2 regions of the Sporosarcina sp. QA0331 genome follow, and region 1 is predicted to be linked to the other one. Evidence: a T-box and tRNA genes for the amino acid it is inferred to sense, from the RefSeq annotation. Region 1 holds a T-box; the other holds one or more tRNA genes.
What was found. The T-box of region 1 lies ahead of serS (serine--tRNA ligase). A T-box ahead of a tRNA ligase gene usually reads a tRNA of that ligase, here a tRNA-Ser.
Positions count from the first base shown of each region.

Region 2: it has a tRNA-Ser gene. The T-box ahead of serS (serine--tRNA ligase) is inferred to sense a tRNA for this amino acid. The anticodon was not compared.

Region 1 covers NZ_CM147850.1:4,026,326-4,029,742, forward strand. The annotation lists gene pdxS (pyridoxal 5'-phosphate synthase lyase subunit PdxS) at 1-379, shown strand, start outside; gene AC0L13_RS20450 (DUF6199 family natural product biosynthesis protein) at 520-738, shown strand; gene AC0L13_RS20455 (NUDIX hydrolase) at 747-1,325, shown strand; T-box leader at 1,373-1,584, shown strand; gene serS (serine--tRNA ligase) at 1,653-2,927, shown strand; gene AC0L13_RS20465 (hypothetical protein) at 3,170-3,417, shown strand, end outside.
Region 2 covers NZ_CM147850.1:1,402,590-1,406,006, forward strand. The annotation lists gene AC0L13_RS06710 (catalase) at 1-294, opposite strand, end outside; gene AC0L13_RS06715 (phosphatidylserine decarboxylase) at 477-1,262, opposite strand; gene pssA (CDP-diacylglycerol--serine O-phosphatidyltransferase) at 1,326-1,859, shown strand; tRNA gene AC0L13_RS06725 (tRNA-Ser) at 1,922-2,009, shown strand; gene AC0L13_RS06730 (hemerythrin domain-containing protein) at 2,139-2,552, shown strand; gene recQ (DNA helicase RecQ) at 2,610-3,417, shown strand, end outside.

The DNA of each region.
Region 1 (3,417 bases):
GCAAGTGAATCAAATCATTCATATGAATAATGATGAGTTGATGGTGGCTGCAAGAGACTTGGCAGCGCCTTATGACGTGCTGCTAGCGATCCGCGAAGCGAAGCGTCTACCGGTTACGAATTATGCAGCAGGCGGCGTAGCGACCCCTGCGGACGCGGCACTGATGATGGAGCTTGGCGCAGACGGCGTATTCGTCGGTTCCGGTATCTTTAAATCCGACAACCCTGAACGCTTCGCGCGTGCGATTGTCATGGCAACGGAAGATTTCCGGAACTATGCATTGATCGGTGATTTATCCAAAGACATCGGCACGCCAATGAAAGGTCTAGAAATAAGTAAGTTAGCAGAAAGTGAATTAATGGCGGTACGTGGAGTTTGATGGGAAGAGGTCCAGAGCATACGTTGTATGTTCTGGATTTTTTTATTGTTATGTATGTTATGAGATGTTTTAGAAACATTTAATGAGGAAATAGCGTATTAAAGAATAGAAGGCGTAAATGTAACAAGGAGGTGGGCGGGATGGCTGAAGCGATTTTTTTGTTCATCCTCTTCGTTCCAGTCAGTGTATTGACATTTTTGGCTCCACGGGAAATGATGTTATTTGGGAAACGGTGGCAATATGATGGGGAGCCTGAATTTTCAAGGGGAGCAATTCTTTATACGAAAATCACTTCTGCAATCGTTGCTGTAGTGTTCACATTGATCCTTGTTGTTAGTATAATCAATGTATTTCGTTGAAAGGGAGTATGAAGTTGGTAGAGTTACTGAAAGTATTCGATGAAGATTATAAGTATGTATGTGATGAAACAAGAGAAATCGTTCATAAGAAAGGCTTGTGGCACGAGACATTCCATTGTTGGCTCTTGGATGAGACAAATGTTTTTATTCAAAAAAGAAGCGCCACTAAAAAGGACTTCCCAAGCTTGTATGATATTACAGCGGCGGGCCATTTGTTGGCGGACGAGGACGTTATAGATGGAATCCGTGAAGTGGAGGAGGAGCTTGGCATACAAGTGGACCTTTCCAAGTTAAAACGGATGGGCGCCGTTCGAGATGTCATTAAGCTGCCGGATTTCATTGACCGGGAATTTGCGAATGTTTTTCTATATCAATCAACCTTTGCGCCGGCTGATTTCACATTGCAAAAGGAGGAAGTAGAAAGCATTCACGCTGTTTCAATCGGGGATGTACAGGCACTTTTTAAGGGAGAAGTAGAAAATATCGTTTGCTTAGATGGCAATCATATAAGCTTGAATGATTTTGTTCCACATGAAACAGAATATTTTAACGCTATTGCGGATATGTTAAAGACTATAACTTCTTGAACCTTGCAAAAAGTGACTGTATGTAGTAAAGTGATGTTAATTTCAAATTAAAGACGATGATGGGAAGCAGTAGCAAGCACGTTTTTCAAAGAGAGCCGGCGGGTGGTGTGAGCCGGTAAAGACACTTGTGAATCCGTCCCTGAGTAGCCAGGCTGAACGAAGAGTAGGCCTAGCCGGACATTGAACCGTTATTTCAAAGAGTGGATCAGCTTTTTGCTGGTCAATTTGGGTGGCAACGCGGGTAGTTCTCGTCCCTTGTATAGGGGATAGAGGGCTTTTTTTGTGTCTGAAAATAATCGTCACATTCAAAACTGAGGAGGAATCACTATGTTAGACATTAAAATGCTTCGTGCGAACTTTGATGAAGTGAAAGCTAAGCTTACGAAGCGCGGAGAAGACTTGACGGATTTGGATAAATTTGTCGGACTGGATGAAAAACGTAGAGAACTGATTGCGAAAGTGGAAGTACTGAAAGCGGAGCGAAATGAAGTTTCGCAAAAAGTAGCGGAAATGAAACGTAACAAGGAAAATGCGGATGACGTAATCGCACGCATGCGTGAAGTCGGAGATGAAATCAAAACACTTGATGAGCAATTGCATCAAGTCGAAGAAGATTTGAATTATATCATGATGCGCATTCCGAACATCCCGCATGAATCAGTTCCAGTTGGTGACAGTGAAGATGATAATGTCGAAGTCCGTACATGGGGAGAAAAACCAGAATTTACTTTCGAACCGAAGCCGCATTGGGAAATCGGGACGGATTTGAACTTGCTCGATTTTGAACGTGCAGCAAAAGTGACGGGCAGCCGTTTTGTGTTTTATCGTGGACTAGGTGCGAGACTAGAGCGTGCGTTGATTAGCTTTATGCTCGATCTACATGTAGAGGAGCATGGCTATGAAGAAATGCTGCCGCCATATTTGGTGAACCGTACGAGCTTGACGGGTACTGGCCAACTTCCGAAATTCGAAGAGGATGCGTTCTTGATCGAGGAAGAGGATTATTTCTTAATTCCGACGTCTGAAGTTCCGGTGACGAACTATTACCGTGACGAAATTCTCGACGGTGCTCAATTGCCGATCGCTTATACTGCATACAGCACGAACTTCCGTTCAGAAGCAGGGTCTGCGGGTAGAGATACACGTGGCTTGATTCGCCAGCATCAGTTCAATAAAGTTGAGCTTGTCCGCTTTGTGAAGCCGGAAGAGTCTTATGAAGAGCTGGAAAAATTGACAGGACATGCGGAGAAAGTGCTTCAATTGTTGGGCCTTCCATACCGTGTCTTAAAAATGTGCACAGCGGATCTTGGGTTCACAGCAGCGAAGAAATACGATATCGAAGTATGGATTCCGACGCAGGACACGTACCGTGAAATCTCTTCTTGCTCGAATTTCGAAGACTTCCAAGCGAGACGCGCGTCTATCCGTTTCCGCCGCGAGCAAGGTGCGAAGCCTGAATTCGTTCATACGTTGAACGGAAGCGGTTTGGCGATTGGACGGACAGTTGCAGCCATCCTGGAAAACTTCCAGCAAGAGGACGGATCTGTCATCGTTCCAGAAGTATTGCGTCCTTATATGGGTGGAAAAGAAGTTATTCGATAAAAGTAAAGACACATACGATAAGTCACTCGAACTTACCATAATGGGTTCGCTCTGTTGGTGGAAAGAAAAACATACAGCACTGAAGTGACCCAGAATAGTTGAATAGTGGCGAGTTAGGCAAGAGTCCAGTATTGTACGGGATTCTTGCCTTTTAGTTTTGACGTGATAAATTGAAAACCTATGACAAAATTAGATATTATGAAAGGACAATAATTCCTCTAAGGCGAAAGGTGGGACTACATATGGAAAGGCAACCTACGATGACTATTTGGAAACCTACTAAAGAATTTGCCGAAGAATTGGGTAGAGCGATCAAATTCAAATTAAAAGTTGATCCTAAAAAAGGGCTAGTTATCACGCTGATTGACAAAAGGAAAATAGAAGTAGACTTTATATATGATAGGGGAGTAGCAGTTATGGGGGATAGGGTAGTGTCTTTCAGATATACTACTGAGATCCCAATGTCTTACCTTGATTATCCTAAGGAAAA
Region 2 (3,417 bases), 1.5 Mb from region 1:
AAAACGGGCAAACATGTCTGTCTTTTTGCCAACTTCAGAGAAGATTTTAGCTCTTGTATATTGTGTAATATCATTTGTCACTGTGAAAGTTCCATAAGCGGCAGATCCTTTCGCGTGCATACGGCGTTCAGGAATAACTTCACGATCGAAATGTGCTAGTTTTTCAATTAGCCATACATCTTGTAAGAGGACTGGTCCTCTAGGGCCTGCTGTCATCGAATTTTGGTTGTCCACTACCGGAGCACCAGCAGCAGTTGTAAGATTCTTTTGAGAATGATTATCATTGATTGTCATTGATAATGCCTCCTTGGATTCATAGTCTACTAACTTCCTCTTTAATATAACACACGTGTTCTGGGAAATCTACAGTTAATTATAATGATTATCGATAAATAATTGATATCGTATAAATACCATTATACTTAACCGAAAAAATGGAAGGGTCTGAAATTTCCAAGAAGGATATTTATACAGGTTTAGGAGGGGAGTGTCCAACATCCAACCGATTGCCCCATTTCCACTTCGGCGTTTTTAGTAACTGTAGGGTTGAAGGAACCGTTATTCTCTATTAATAAAATGACAGTAGATCCAAATGAGAAATAGCCAAATTCCTCGCCTTTTTTACAATCAGTTGAGGAGTCTAATATATGAATACTATTGACATTCAAAGCTCCGACTTTAATTAGTGCCATTCTGCCATTTGCTGTCGAAAGTTCGGAAATGATACGGTAGTTCGTCGCAAACGGCTGATTGCCAAGGCGCAAGCCGAGATCGTTCACTGGAAAAGAGGTTGTCCCTAGTGCATACCGGGATAGCAACTGCCCGTCAAATGGGTAGTGAAAATGGTGATAATGGCTTGGTGATAGATAAAAAACGAAAAAGAATCCACCTTTATATGGAATTGCTCTCTTTTCATCACCTAAAATCTGTTTTATACTATAGAGATGGTTCTTGATCGTAAACGTCTGATCCATATCGATTGTCCCCATTTCTGTGACGATGCCGTCAACCGGAGAAATCAAAGTTTGGGTGCGCGTATCAATCGGCCGTGAACCCTTTTTCAACTTACGCGTAAAATAAGCTTGAAGGCTTTCATAATGATCGATTGGAAATTCGGCTTCTTCCTCGTTAATACGATATGTTCTTGCAAATGGTTTGATAAGCTTTCGGCTTATAGGCGATCTTGCAATCGTTTTTAATAGGGTTGCAGACACGGGGTGTCCGCTCAGTTCGACAAATCGGTTAAAAATCATTTTTTTCATTACGTCCGTCTCCAATGTCTTAAAATTATTTGTTAGAAAGATAATTAAACTGGAGGTATTATTATGTTTTCATCCAGATACTTAGATTATACGAAAATAAAGGGCCAATTGGCGAATGCTATAACAATTACAAATTTAAGTTTCGGAATTATAGCAATTATTCTAGTTGCTAGGGACCTTGCTCATATGAGTCTTGTTTTCATTTTCCTAGCTGCACTTTTTGATCGGTTCGATGGTATGGTCGCACGGCACTTTCAATCCGAGTCTTTATTTGGCAAGGAACTGGATTCGTTAAGCGATATTGTTTCTTTTGGAGTCGCTCCTGCGCTTCTTATCTATATGACTAGTTTGTCCTCTATGCTGTGGGTTGGCATTGCTGCAACGGTTTTTTACATCGCTGCTGGGGCAATACGACTTGCGCGATACAACGTCAAGGAGTTTGACGGAGCATTTTACGGTGTGCCAATTACAGCAGCGGGCGTCTTGCTGACGTTGTCTTACTTCCTGAGCCCTTATATAGGTCCTCCGTTTTTCGTTATTCTAATGGTCATTCTCGGCTTGGCTATGATAAGCAATATCCGTATCGCGAAGGTGTAAACAGTCAAATTAGGAACTTTACATCTCCGTTTTTCAGGCGTATAATTTAATTTGTCCTAATTGGAGACGTACCCAAGAGGCTGAAGGGGGCTGACTCGAAATCAGCTAGGGCGTTCACGCGTCGCGGGGGTTCAAATCCTCTCGTCTCCGTTTTAATTGTAATGAAGCTCTCGTATACGGTTTTTCCGTATTGAGGGCTTTTTTACATACTTTCAATTGGTGACTTGTCCAAATGTCTGTTATTCTATAAGAAAGCATTTTATTGAAAGGATGAGTCATATGTCAGGTCCTGCACTGAAACAACTACAAGCTCACCGCGCTATCCATGAAGGCGGACTATCAGGAGCTGTAAGTAAGACAGAATTGCTCATTGATTTTCTTCAAAAAGGCGATATGGATTTAGCAGATCGTGCGGCCGATGAATTGATCGATTATTGGAAATCAAGAGTGATCAGCCATGCCGATGCAGAAGAGGATGGGCTATACCGAGAAATTAAAAATGAAAATCCGGAATTGGAAGAAGCAATTATCCAGTTGACGAGAGACCATGATCTCCTTAGGATCATCGTAGAAGACATTGAAACGCTACGCAAAACAGAAAAGCTCAGTCCGACCGTTTTACAAAAGTTTTATGCTCTTTTGGTTGTCAATGAAATACATAGCCGAGACGAGGAACGGATGCTGCTGGAGTAAAGGATATGGAAAAAGCGCCGGAGGATGGGTGCTTTTTTCTTTGATTTTCTATAAGAGGTGATACTAATCGAACAAATAACTTCCGTCTTATCTTCCTACTTTGGCTTTTCTTCCTTCCGTACAGGCCAAGAAAAAGCCATTCGAAATGTATTAAACGGACAAGATACACTTTGTGTCATGCCGACCGGCGGAGGAAAATCCATCTGCTACCAAGTTCCAGCATTGGTCATGGAAGGCACTGTCCTCGTTGTATCTCCGTTGATTTCATTGATGAAAGATCAAGTGGATGCCCTTCATCAAATCGGTATTCCCGCGGCATACATCAATAGTACTTTGTCGACAGAGGAATATTTCGGGACAGTTGAAAATGCAGTAGAGGGAATGTATCGTCTACTTTACGTTGCTCCGGAACGTTTTGAATCTCCGTCTTTCATTCAGCAAATTAACAAAATGGAAATCCCCATGATTGCGATTGACGAGGCGCACTGTATTTCGCAATGGGGGCATGATTTCAGGCCGAGTTACCGGATGATGAGTAAAGTCATATCCTCATTCGATCAAAAGCCGGTCGTTTTGGCATTGACGGCAACCGCGACACCAGCTGTACGCGATGATATTTGCGACCAATTGCAAATCGAACATGAAAATACAGTTATGACAGGCTTTGAAAGAAGCAATCTAACTTTTTCTGTTATTAAAGGACAGGATCGGGACAAGTTCGTCAAAGACTATATTAAAAAGAATGATGGGGAAGCGGGCATCATTTATGCCGCCACCCGTAAAGCGGTAGACCAGATCCATGCAACGCTCGTGAGGAGCGGAGTCGCTGTTGCAAAATACCATGCAGGATTATCTGATGTCGTCA